2 linked regions of the Gloeothece verrucosa PCC 7822 genome follow. The protein of the gene in region 2 binds, or shares a complex with, the protein of the main gene of each other region. Links are inferred from orthologs where the notes say so. Each region holds a gene or a part of one and is shown on either strand. Other genes may lie near its edges.

The links.
Region 1: the proteins of prmC (region 2) and prfA are in contact, whole or in part, in a crystal structure (PDB 2B3T), measured with the Escherichia coli proteins. The link is inferred for Gloeothece verrucosa PCC 7822 from one-to-one orthologs.

What each region holds. Positions count from the first base shown.
Region 1 is NC_014501.1:5,476,591-5,480,705, forward strand. The notes cover bases 1,045-4,036. They hold prfA (peptide chain release factor 1), read right to left. Parts: upstream 3,101-4,036; coding sequence 1,988-3,100; downstream 1,045-1,987. Other genes in these bases: CYAN7822_RS24575 (DM13 domain-containing protein), read right to left, coding at 1,191-1,694; rpmE (50S ribosomal protein L31), read right to left, coding at 3,328-3,579; rpsI (30S ribosomal protein S9), read right to left, coding at 3,766-4,036. Outside these bases: CYAN7822_RS24565 (DUF1269 domain-containing protein), read right to left, coding at 1-241; CYAN7822_RS24570 (DUF3611 family protein), read left to right, coding at 417-1,040; more of rpsI, read right to left, coding at 4,037-4,115. UniProt on the Escherichia coli protein: Peptide chain release factor 1 directs the termination of translation in response to the peptide chain termination codons UAG and UAA.
Region 2 is NC_014501.1:5,688,151-5,695,665, reverse strand. The notes cover bases 2,316-5,163. They hold prmC (peptide chain release factor N(5)-glutamine methyltransferase), read right to left. Parts: upstream 4,266-5,163; coding sequence 3,366-4,265; downstream 2,316-3,365. Other genes in these bases: CYAN7822_RS36965 (PAS domain S-box protein), read right to left, coding at 4,323-5,163; CYAN7822_RS25620 (CIA30 family protein), read left to right, coding at 2,316-3,359. In the rest of the region: CYAN7822_RS25630 (bifunctional orotidine-5'-phosphate decarboxylase/orotate phosphoribosyltransferase), read left to right, coding at 1-1,027; CYAN7822_RS25625 (RNA recognition motif domain-containing protein), read right to left, coding at 1,317-1,646; more of CYAN7822_RS25620, read left to right, coding at 1,875-2,315; more of CYAN7822_RS36965, read right to left, coding at 5,164-7,515. UniProt on the Escherichia coli protein: Methylates the class 1 translation termination release factors RF1/PrfA and RF2/PrfB on the glutamine residue of the universally conserved GGQ motif, i.e. on 'Gln-235' in RF1 and on 'Gln-252' in RF2.

The sequences.
Region 1 (4,115 bases), 210 kb from region 2 along the record:
CTAAAATGGGGCAGAAAAAGAGTATTCCAAAAAGTAATCCCCAGAAAGCTCCATCTAAAGCGCTTAAACCCGCTAAATTAATAGCCTGTTGGGTTTTAGGCTTTTTTTTGCCTTCGGGCCAAGAAACGGTAGCGGCATCTTTTATTTCGATGATCTGCTCCTTTTGTAACTGAGTTAATTTAGTCAATGCTTCTTGGGCACCAACGGCAGTATTAAATTTCCAAACAGTGAGGGTTGCCATAGTTTTGCTGTAACAGATTTGGTGGTTTAGGCTAATCTTACCATGACTGAAGTTGTCCCCATAAAATTAAGTTTGATTAATTTAGAACAATTTTTAGTTATAATACTTCTCAACTTGTTTGAATTGTTATGAAAGCTCGGGAAGTGTTAACTAATAACTTCCCAACATTTTGAGTATGATTAATTTTTTTAAATCCGATATTCCTCCCATCAGTCCTCAGCGTATGGCCAATAGTCTTCGCCGCATGGGTTGGGTGGGTTTTTGGCTACAAGTGATATTAGGGTTTATTCCGTTTCTTTATTTGATTGTCCGCTTACTGAAGAGTCAAAGTCGAGGAACTACATCCTTAGAGTTATTTGTGGTGATCGCCTGTTTAGTAGGGCTTCTATTGACCATGTATTGGAGTTTTCAGTACGTCCGTCTGGGCCGTAAGTTGGAAAATGCTGATTTACGCCGCCCAAAAGTTGCCGTGTTGCGGTCTTTATGGATGGGATTAATGATTAATATTGTTGGGATGCTCTGCGCTCTTTTGATTGCCCTGGGACGGGTAGGAACTCTAACACTTAATATGTTAAGTTTACCTCAAGGAGCTACGATCATTACTCCAGGGGCAGGAGGCGATTTCAGTAATCGAAGTCCCTTGATCACCCCATCAGATATGATTACAATTCAGGCAATGATCAATACTATTGCGGCTGAACTGATAGGAATTATCATTGCACTATTATTGTTGAGCAAAATGACCCAACATTTGTTTAATTCTAGTCAAGATGAACCGAGTAAACAACTGTCAGAATAAATCCGAGTAATTTACTTTAATTTGTCAACAAAAGTAGATTTAATTACCTAAAATTTTAGGAGAAAAAAGAGAAAATATTGCTCTCATTTCTCCTAGAAAACATCGTCATAATTTGATATTTAGACTCGAAATTTTCGGAAGTTATTTTAATTATTTTCTGGCATTAGTGTTAGGACGCAAAGAAGCATAACCAAAAGTAGCGTTTGCCATGCGACACCAAATGACTACTGACTTATATTTAGTCAGATCAATACCATCTGGAATTGGATAGCGTTGCGCTCCTTGAAAACTTCGCAACTTACCAAGATTAATGTAACTATTCTGGTTAGAATAACTTTGAGGAGGAGTGGTAGAGGAGTCTAAAAGAACATGAAGATCAGGACCTTGATTACTGGTACTAAAGGCTCCATCTAATTCTAAGAAATTGTGCCCTCCCTCTCTAACGATCCTTGCTGTTCCAGTGGTTGGGGCTTCAGCTTTAACAAAGTTGCCTGTAAAGGCGATGGTTTGTGTTTGACGTTGAGTGATGGCCGTTGCCGGAACTAGATTTGTCTTGAATTTTGCATCTGACAAAGATCGACCATAGCTTGCGGTTGCTATAACTGAACCCATAACAGGAACCATTCCCCAAAGAATAAATCGACTAAATTTCATGAGTGGTGTCTCCTAATCAATGTTTGGCTTTAATACAACGATTTACTCTTGTGCTAAGTCGCAATTTTTTGGTAACGACGAGAGTAGAACTTGCTTGTAATGATTAGAATGCACTACCAAACTGAGCTATATTTAATCGAAGCCTGAAAATTACTTAAAAAATTCCTGAGAAAACTGAGAAGTTATAGTTAAAAATAAATCAACCCTAAAAACCCATAGGGACACATTTGTAATATGTCCCTAAAATTCGCAATTTATTGTCTTATTCTAATTTATTCAGCCAAAAGAGTAAATTAATTAAGCACTGGAGAGGTTTCCGGAGAATTTGCTAACTCAGCCAACTGTTCTTGTTGATCACGAGAAATACAAGATTGAATGATCTCGTCTATATCCCCTTCTAAAGCGCCAACCAAACTAAAGTTTTGTCCCAGACGATGATCGGTTACACGATTATCCTTGTAATTGTAGGTACGAATCTTTTCGGAACGGGAACCGGTGCCCACCTGAGATCGCCGCATAGAACTCACTGCCTCTTGTTGTTCGCGCAGTTTCATTTCATACAACTTAGCCCGCAAAATTTGCATCGCCCGTTCCCGGTTTTGCAATTGCGAACGTTCCTCTGTACAAAAGATTCTAATTCCAGTGGGTTTATGAAACAAATCTACGGCTGTTTCAACCTTGTTGACGTTTTGTCCGCCTGCGCCTCCGGACCGGGCGGTAGAAATTTCGAGGTCTTTGGGGTCTATTTGCACTTCTACCTCATCCACTTCGGGCATAATCGCTACAGTAGCCGTTGAAGTATGAACCCGTCCACCGGCTTCTGTCACGGGTACCCGTTGTACTCGGTGAACCCCTGCCTCAAATTTCAGCTTACTATAGACGCTATCCCCTTGTATTTCTAGAATAGCCTCTTTAAAGCCGCCCATATCAGCCAGAGACTCACTCACCAGTTTTACTGCCCATCTTTGGGATTCAGCATAGCGAGAGTACATTCGCACTAAATCGCCCGCCCAAATACTGGCTTCATCGCCACCGGTGCCGGCCCGAATTTCTAACATAATGTTTTTGTCATCATTAGGGTCACGAGGGAGAAGAAGAACTTTAAGTCGACTTTCTAGAGTTTCTAACTGTTGTTCTAATTCCTGTACTTCTAAAGCGGCCATTTCCCGTAATTCTAGATCGCCGGCGGATTCTTTAAGAATTTGTCGGGCCCCTGCCAATTCTTCCTTGGTTTTTTGCCAAGTTTCATAAGTATTAACCGTTTCTTCCAGAGAAGAACGTGCTTTAGCCACTCGTTGTAATTCATCTGGGTTAGTGGCAATATCTGGATCAGCTAGGCGGCGGGTTAATTCTCTGTAGGTTAGTTCAACAGATTTTAGTTTTTCTAAAAGATATGCTTCAGCCATCGGATTTACTCGTTTTTCTAGTGTTAATTTAATGATCTCGCGAGAGTCGGGAATAGAAAGTAGCTTTAACTCCTACTTATATAATGTATAGATTGCACATCTTGAGCTTGTCTTTTTTCGCTTGGGGAATCAATTTATTACTCTTACTCGCCATTCCCTACTAATTTAAAAAATATGTTTAACCCAGCAGAAATGACTCTGCTGGGCAAATATAATTAGCTAAATTGCTATTTTTCCTTGGCATCAGAAGCTTTGTTTTTCTTTTTATTTCTATCAACCATCCCGTACTTACGTAAGAAACGATCTACTCTTCCTTCAGTATCGATTATTTTCTGAGTACCGGTAAAAAAGGGATGATTCCCTGACCAGACTTCTACATGAATTTCTGGTTGAGTTGAACCAACGGTCATCACCACTTCACCGTTACAGATGACTTTGGCTTCAGGATACCAAGTTGGGTGAATATCTGTTTTAGGCATAGTTATTTTTCGGGTTTTTCGTTGTCAGTTGTTGGTTGTTAGTGGTCAGTGGTCAGTAGTTAGTGATGTGTTTTGTTCCCTTTAAGAAGCGCGGAGTGCGGCACAGTGCCAGTATGCTCCCTTCGGGGAACTCGGATAGCGCAACTGGTTCCACCTGTTCGGGTGTTCCCTACTCTAAAATCTATTCTAACGCTTAGAGTATTGAGGAGCTTTACGAGCTTTGTGTAAACCGTATTTTTTCCGCTCTTTGGCTCGAGGATCTCGGGTCAAATATCCTTCTGTCTTCAGGGGTTGGCGATTTTCTGGAGCGAGTTGGCACAAGGCTCTAGCCACTCCTAGTTTAACAGCATCGGCTTGTCCTGTCAGCCCGCCGCCGTGAGCTTTGACTAGGATATCATAGTCATTTTCTAGCCCTAAAGTTTCTAATGGGGCTTTGATCCCTTGAATATAGTCAGCAATTTGATTGAAGTAGATATCGCCGGTTTTGCCATTAACGGTTATTTGCCCTGTACCAGGAATTAAACGGACTCTGGCGA
Region 2 (7,515 bases):
AGTATTTATTTTATGTCATACCAATAATGCCGGAGCGATCAACCTACAAGAATATCCCACTGCTGAAAATCCTTTTTATTTACAAGTAGTCAGAGAAGCTCAAACTTGGGGTTCTCCCGAGCAACTCTTTTTAGAAGTAGGAACTACCAAACCCGAAATTCTTAACCAAGTACGGAGTTATGCCACTGAAAGAATTATTTTGATACGAAGTATTTGGGATAAAGGTAATAATCTTAAGCCAATTTTAACGGCAGGTTTATCTCAAGAAGGGAATAATTTATTAATTCCTGTGCCGCAAGACTTCTTGCTCAAAAAGAATGTCGCTCAAGAAATAAAAGCTTTAAGAGAAGAAATTAATCAAACTAGAACTGAGATAGCAAAAGAAGATTTGCCGGCTCAACTTTGGACTCCTAACGTCTGTTTTTTAAAGCAACATCCCCATCAAAATTTGATTTTACAGCTATATGATATAGGCTGTCTTTTGTTTGGAGACTATCTACAAGCATCGGGGGCAACTTTTTCTTATTATATTGATCTACGTCGTATTATTTCTAATCCCCAACTCTTTCATCAAGTCTTAGATGCTTATGCAGAAATTCTTCTAACTTTAACCTTTGATCGCATTGCCGGCATTCCTTATGGTTCATTACCCACTGCTACCGGCCTATCTTTACTTTTACATCATCCCATGATTTACCCTCGTAAAGAAGTCAAAGCTCATGGCACTCGTCGAGTGATTGAGGGAACTTTTCATCCTGGGGAAAAAGTGGTGGTGGTTGATGATGTTTTAATTAGTGGCAAAAGTGCGATGGAAGGGGCAGAAAAATTAAAATCAGCCGGTTTAAAGGTAGAAGATATTGTCGTTTTTATCGATCATGAAGAGGGCGTGAAAGATAAACTTAAAAATCATGGCTATAATGCTTATTCTGTTTTAAGTATTTCTGAGATCACAGAAACCCTTTATGAAGCCGGTAGAATCAATGAACATCAATATCAATGTTTAGCGAAAAAAGATTCCTCTCAGTAAATAAAACCCCGTCCTCCCTGAGTGAGGTTTAAATTTTTAGGACTTACGCACTGTAATGAAATCAGTAGGGTTTGAGATGACATAAAATCATTGTTTTTAATTAGGAGTGCGTAACTCCTAATTTTGCCTGAGAAAGTTTTTAAGGGGAATTACCGCTATTTTCCCCGAGTGAAGAGGAATAGCGGCACATAATACAGTTAGTGTTAGATTAATTAATTGCTGGAAAAAGAATAGGCAAGAAACCCGACATTAAACTAATCCCAAATCTAATCTCTCACTTCTATTAGAATTAATAGTCGCCGCCACCACGACGAGAAAAATTATTATTTTTGCGATAGCCGCCACCTGATCCACGATTACTGTCCCTGTTGTCATTTTCCCGAGGTCTAGCTTTGTTGACTTTTAGCTGACGACCCATCCATTCAGCACCGTCTAAGGTTTCGATTGCTTTGTCTTCTTCATCATCTGTCGACATTTCTACAAAGCCAAAACCCCGTTTTTTCCCCGTTTCTCGGTCTTCAGGTAAATAAACTCGCCTCACTGTACCATATTCCGCAAAAACCTCACGTAATTCCCCTTCTTCTACCTCGTAGTGTAAATTACCAACGTAAATCGCCATGGATTATCTCCAAAAATCAAATCACAATGCAGTAGAGCCATGTCAGAAACAACAGCCAGCCTATAACCTAGCGATGAAATCCATCAAGATTAGAAACAATTGCCGCAACTGAACCTAACTCTTATTTATTAATAACCTAACACAGGTTTAGAGATTTCTGACCATGCCTTATGGAAAAAATGTTACAAACTGCAAAGTTAGAATAGAAAAAATATGGAGCAGATGACAATGAATCAAAAAAATCCCCCTCGATGGGATGCCGGACGATTTTTTGAAACGTTAAATTATTTTGAAGTTATTCCTTTTTTCAGTTGCTGGCAACGACTGTTTAGAGGTCATCAACAAACTCAAACTGTAAATTTGGGGAAAAAGAATATGGGAACAATTTTGGTAGCCGGGGCAACAGGCGGAGTTGGTAAGCGCGTGGTTCGTCGTTTATTAGACAATAAATATCCTGTACGTGCTTTAGTCAGGGATAGTCAAAAAGCGAGGGAAATATTAGGGGATAAAGTAGAACTGTTTGAAGCCGACCTGACTCTTAAAGAAACCTTAACCCCAAAGTTAATGGAAAATGTAGCGGCGATAATTTGTTGTACAGGAGTGCGGGTACAACCGGTAGAAGGAGATACGCCTAGCAGAGAAAAGTATTATCAGGGAATAAAATTTTATCTACCTGAAGTGGTAGATAGCCCCGAGATGGTGGAGTATCAAGGCATTAAAAATCTAATAGAAGCGGCGCAAAAATATTTAAAATTTAAACTTCCAGAAAGAACCCTTTTTGATTTCACTAAGCCCAGCACTGAGTTAAAAGAAACATGGGGAGCGGTGGATGATGTGGTGATGGGAGGAGTCAGCCAAAGTTCTTTGCGACTCGACTCAAAACGAGCAGTTTTTTCAGGGAATGTGTCAACAGATAATAACGGGGGCTTTGCTTCTGTGCGGACCCGCAATTTAGAGCCGCCTTTGGATTTATCTGAATACGAAGGAATTGAACTGAGGGTTCAAGGAGATGGTAAACGTTATAAATTTATTATTCGTTGTGAGGGGAAATGGGATGGTATAGGTTACTGTTATTCTTTTGATACGATTTATAACTTTACCCAAACTATACAGATTCCTTTTGCCGATTTAATTCCGGTTTTTCGGGCTAAAACGGTTCCCGAAGCCGGCGCTTTTGATGCGAGTAAAGTTTATTCCATGCAGTTGATGCTGAGTAAGTTTGAATATAATGGGGGACTCAATCCTAAATTTTCGCCGGGATTGTTTGGCATAGAAATTGAGTCAATCAAGGCTTATGGCGGTAAACCTAAACCCCAATTTATCATGATTAGTTCGGCCGGAGTAACTCGTCCGGGTCGTCCTGGGATTAATTTAGAAGAAGAACCGCCGGCGGTGCGGATGAATGATCAATTAGGGGGTATTTTGACTTGGAAGTTTCGAGGAGAGGAGGTTGTGCGTTCAAGTGGGTTAGCTTATACCATTGTTCGCCCCTGTGCTTTAACCGAAAAACCCGCAGATAAAGTTTTAATGTTTGCTCAAGGGGATAATATAAAAGGTCAAGTGAGTCGGGAAGCCATCGCCGAGTTATGTGTGGAAGCTTTAGAACTTCCTAATGCCTGTCATAAGACTTTTGAAGTGAGAGAAGAGGAACAACAAGCGGCTTCTATTAATTGGCCAGATTTGTTTGCTCAGATTAATCGTGATTTAAGTTAAATAGCACTAACGCCGGTAAGCTAAAGCAAAGCGCTCAATACCGGCAAAGTCTGGGAAAATTTGAATGTTTTGATAACTTCCTTGACACGCTAATAATTGAGCGACTTGCTCCGCTTGTCCGGCCATCATTTCAATTAACCAAATGCCGCCAGAACGTAAATATGGCGGCGAACTTTCAATTAAATAACGAATAGACTCTAAACCCCCTTCACCCCCATCTAAAGCTATATGAGGCTCATGATAAGCCACTTCAGGGTCGAGAGTCGCAATTAACTCTGTGGGAATATAAGGCGGGTTAGACACCATCCCGTTCACTTGTCCCCTTAAAAATTCTAACGGTGTCCACCAAAAACCTTGTTTAAAATGAATTCTCTCGGCAAAACCCCACTCGATGGCATTGTCTTCGGCAATGTCTAAAGCTCCCCTACTCCGATCTACTGCATAAATTGTTGCATTTGTCAAGATATCGGCGAGTCCCAGAGCGATCGCGCCGCTACCGGTACCTAAATCTACCCAATTTCCTGATGCAATATCGAAAAGGGGGCTTTCTGGGATAGCTTTCAGCACGATATCGATAATATATTCGGTTTCTGGGCGAGGAATGAGGACATCTGGAGAAACTTTAATTTTAAATTTACGCCAAGGTGTAACACCGACTAAATACTGAACGGGTAAACGACAGGTTAAGCGTTGTTGCCATAAATCGGTTAACTCGGATAGAGACTGTTTGAGGGGAATTTTTGACCTATTCTTAAAGGTTTCTAAGCGCAGTTCTAAATGGGTTAATTCTGCCACTTCTTGAAGTAACCAATCAACTTCATTGGGGGATATTTTTGAGGCAATAGATTCTTTTTTTGCCCAGTTTTGCCATTGACTTAGTTGTTTTCCTGATACAGTTTCTCCCATATTTTTATGAATAAAAACTTTCTGAATTATTTTTAATACTATCAAATAATGTCCTTATTACTGATCATCAATAGGGTTAATTGCCGCTTGAGGATTTTGATGGGATTGTAAATAGCGGCGGAACTCTTCACTCAGTAAGGGGCGACTAAAAAAGTAACCTTGTGCATAATCACACCCTTCAGCTTCAAGGATATTTGCTTGCTCAGTGGTTTCTACACCTTCTGCTATTACTTGCAATTTTAGCCCATGTCCCATAGCAATAATGGTTTTTACTAATGCCAATACTTCTTGATTGTGGGGGATATCAGCGATAAATGAACGGTCAATTTTCAAGCGATTAAACGGAAATTTGATCAGATAACTTAAAGCGGAATATCCCGTCCCAAAATCATCGATTGAGAGACGAAAATCCATCTCATGCAATTGCTCAATGATGCCTTTAGAGCCCGGAAAATCTTCTAAGAGCAATTTTTCGGTTATTTCTAGCTCTAAATAATGATTAGTAATGCCATTGAGCGTGATAGCATTGCTGATGATTTCTAGAAGTTTTGACTCTCTAAATTGACGAGGAGAAAGATTAACCGCTACCCAGATGGGTGATCCTTGTGTCTGCCAGTTCACCACTTCTTGACAAGCTTGAGAGATCACCCACGCTCCTAATTCACTGATTAACCCGGTTTCTTCGGCAATAGAAATGAATTGATCAGGACTAACTCGGCCGAGTTCGGGATTATTCCAACGCAGTAAAGCTTCTGCGCCAATGACTGTCTGGAACCTTAAGTCAATGATGGGTTGATAAACGAGGTAAAATTCATTTTTTTTGAGAGCATAACGCAGTAATTTTTCTATCCGCAGGCGAGATTGCGCTTCTTCATTCATACCCATCGTATAGAATTTAAAATCATTGCGTCCTCCTCTTTTGCCTAAATACATGGCAGCATCTGCATTCCGCATCAGCACACTAACATCGTTTCCATCATCCGGATAGAGAGTAATGCCAATACTTGCAGAAATAAAAGCTTCTTCTGTTAATAGGTTAAAAGGTTTTTCTAAGCTAGAAAGAATTTTACTAGCAATGAGTTTACAATGATGGGTTTCTCGTAAATTGGGAAGAATAATTAAAAATTCATCTCCGCCTAATCGAGCTACTGTATCACTTTTTCGTAAACACTGCTTGAGACGTTGAGAAACTTTTTGCAGCAGTAAGTCGCCATATTCATGACCTAGGGTATCGTTGACATCTTTAAAGTGGTCTAAATCGATAAACATGACCGCTACTCGTTTTTTTTGACGGTCGGCTTGCAAAATTGCCTGTTTCAGTCTATCTATGGCTAGAAAACGGTTTGGTAAGCCGGTTAGAGCATCATAGTTAGCTTGATAAGTGAGAGTGGTTTGTTGCGCTTTGCGTTCGGTAATATCTTCTTTTACTGCTACAAAATGGGTGATAATTCCTTCTGCATTTTTGATCGGTGAAATAGAAGCCGCTTCCCAAAATAGCTCTCCATTCTTTTTTTTATTGTGAAATTCTCCATGCCATTCTTGCCCTGATGTAATGGTTTTCCAAATTTGTTTATATTCTTCCGTCGTGGTTTCACCGGACTTAAGGATACGTGGGTTTTGCCCGATTACTTCTGCTCGTTGGTATCCGGTGATTTTCTCAAATTTGGGATTGACATATTCTATAGTTCCTTCTGCATCAGTGATGACTACTGAGACAGGACTTTGTTCGGTTGCTTGATAAAGAATTTTTAATTGTTCTTGTGCCTGCTGAATATCTGTCACATCGACTAAAGAAGCGAGAAAAGCGTTTTTTTCTTGCCAAATAATTTTTACTAATCGCATTCTGACTATAATTAATTTCCCGCTCGGCTGGAGAATTTCTATTTCACTGTAATTATTGACAATAATAGGAATTCCTAAAATTTGCCCCATCAAATCTTCTTGTTTTCTGCCAAAAAGAATTTCTGCGGCTGGATTCACAAAAAGAACTTTGCCTTGTAAATCTAAAATCAATAGCCCATTAGGATTGGTTGAGATAATGGTTTTTAGTCGTTCTTCACTTTCTCTTAAAGCCAGTTCAGTTTGTTTGCGGTCACTAATGTCTCGAACAACGGCAATGGTTTCTACAGGACTCAATCGAACGATACGAGCATCAAAAAATCGTTTCTGTAAGGCAATGATGAGAAAATATTCTATGCTGACGATTTCTCCACTGACTAAGGCTTTTTGCACTCCTTCATACAGTAAATTTCCCACTGATTCCGGTAAGACTTCTTGAACAGTTCTGCCGATAAACTCTTGAGGAGAACAATATAAAGAGTGATGGTCTTGAGTTTTATAATCTAGAATGGTTCCTTGTTGGTCGATGCGAAATAAAATATCGGGAAAAGCATCAAAAATTGCCTGCATTTGAGCATTAATTTTGTTGGTGGCTTCTTCGGCATTTTTTCGTTCTGTAATATCTGTTAATGTGCCTAGGTAGCCGACGATTTTTCCCTGTTCATCCATTTCAGGAATCGCTTGTACTAAAACCCAGGTATTATTACCGTCTGAGTGTCTATAACGATATTCTGTCCGCCATGAGGTTTGAGTTTGTATCGATTTAATCCATTCATTGAAAACTCTGGCTCGATCATCATTGTGTACATAGTTGGCCCATCCCATGCCAATTGCTTTATCTAAGCTAATTCCACTGATTAACAGGGCTTTTTCGTTAGCATAAAGCCATTTGCCGCTTTCATCAGCCCGAAAAATTCCTACCGGGGCGGCTTGAGTTAAATTTGTATAAAGTCTTAGCAGTTTTTGTAATGATTCTTCTGTTCCTTGTTGTTGGCTAACGTCCATCACTGAGATCATGATATAAATAGCGATATTAGCCTCATTTTTGACAAGATTTGCTGATACTTGAGCTTTAAATAAACTTTTATCTTTCTTTTTTGCTATCAATTCTCCTATCCATTGACCACGAGTGCGGATAGTTTGTATTAAGGTTTCCCCTTGTTGGTCAATTTGCCAAAAGTTCAAAAAAGGTTTTCCTAAAACTTCGTCATCGTTGTCATATCTCCACATTTCCAAAAAGGCTTGATTAACATAAGTTAAATTTCCTTGTAAATCTCCTATAGCTATAGCACTAATTGACGAAGTTATCGCAAATTCTTTAATGCTTATACGATTTTCTGAGGGTGGGTTATGAGGGTTATCTTTGGGGGTCACTTCGGGTTTTAATCTTTTTTCAAGCTGTTGAACATTA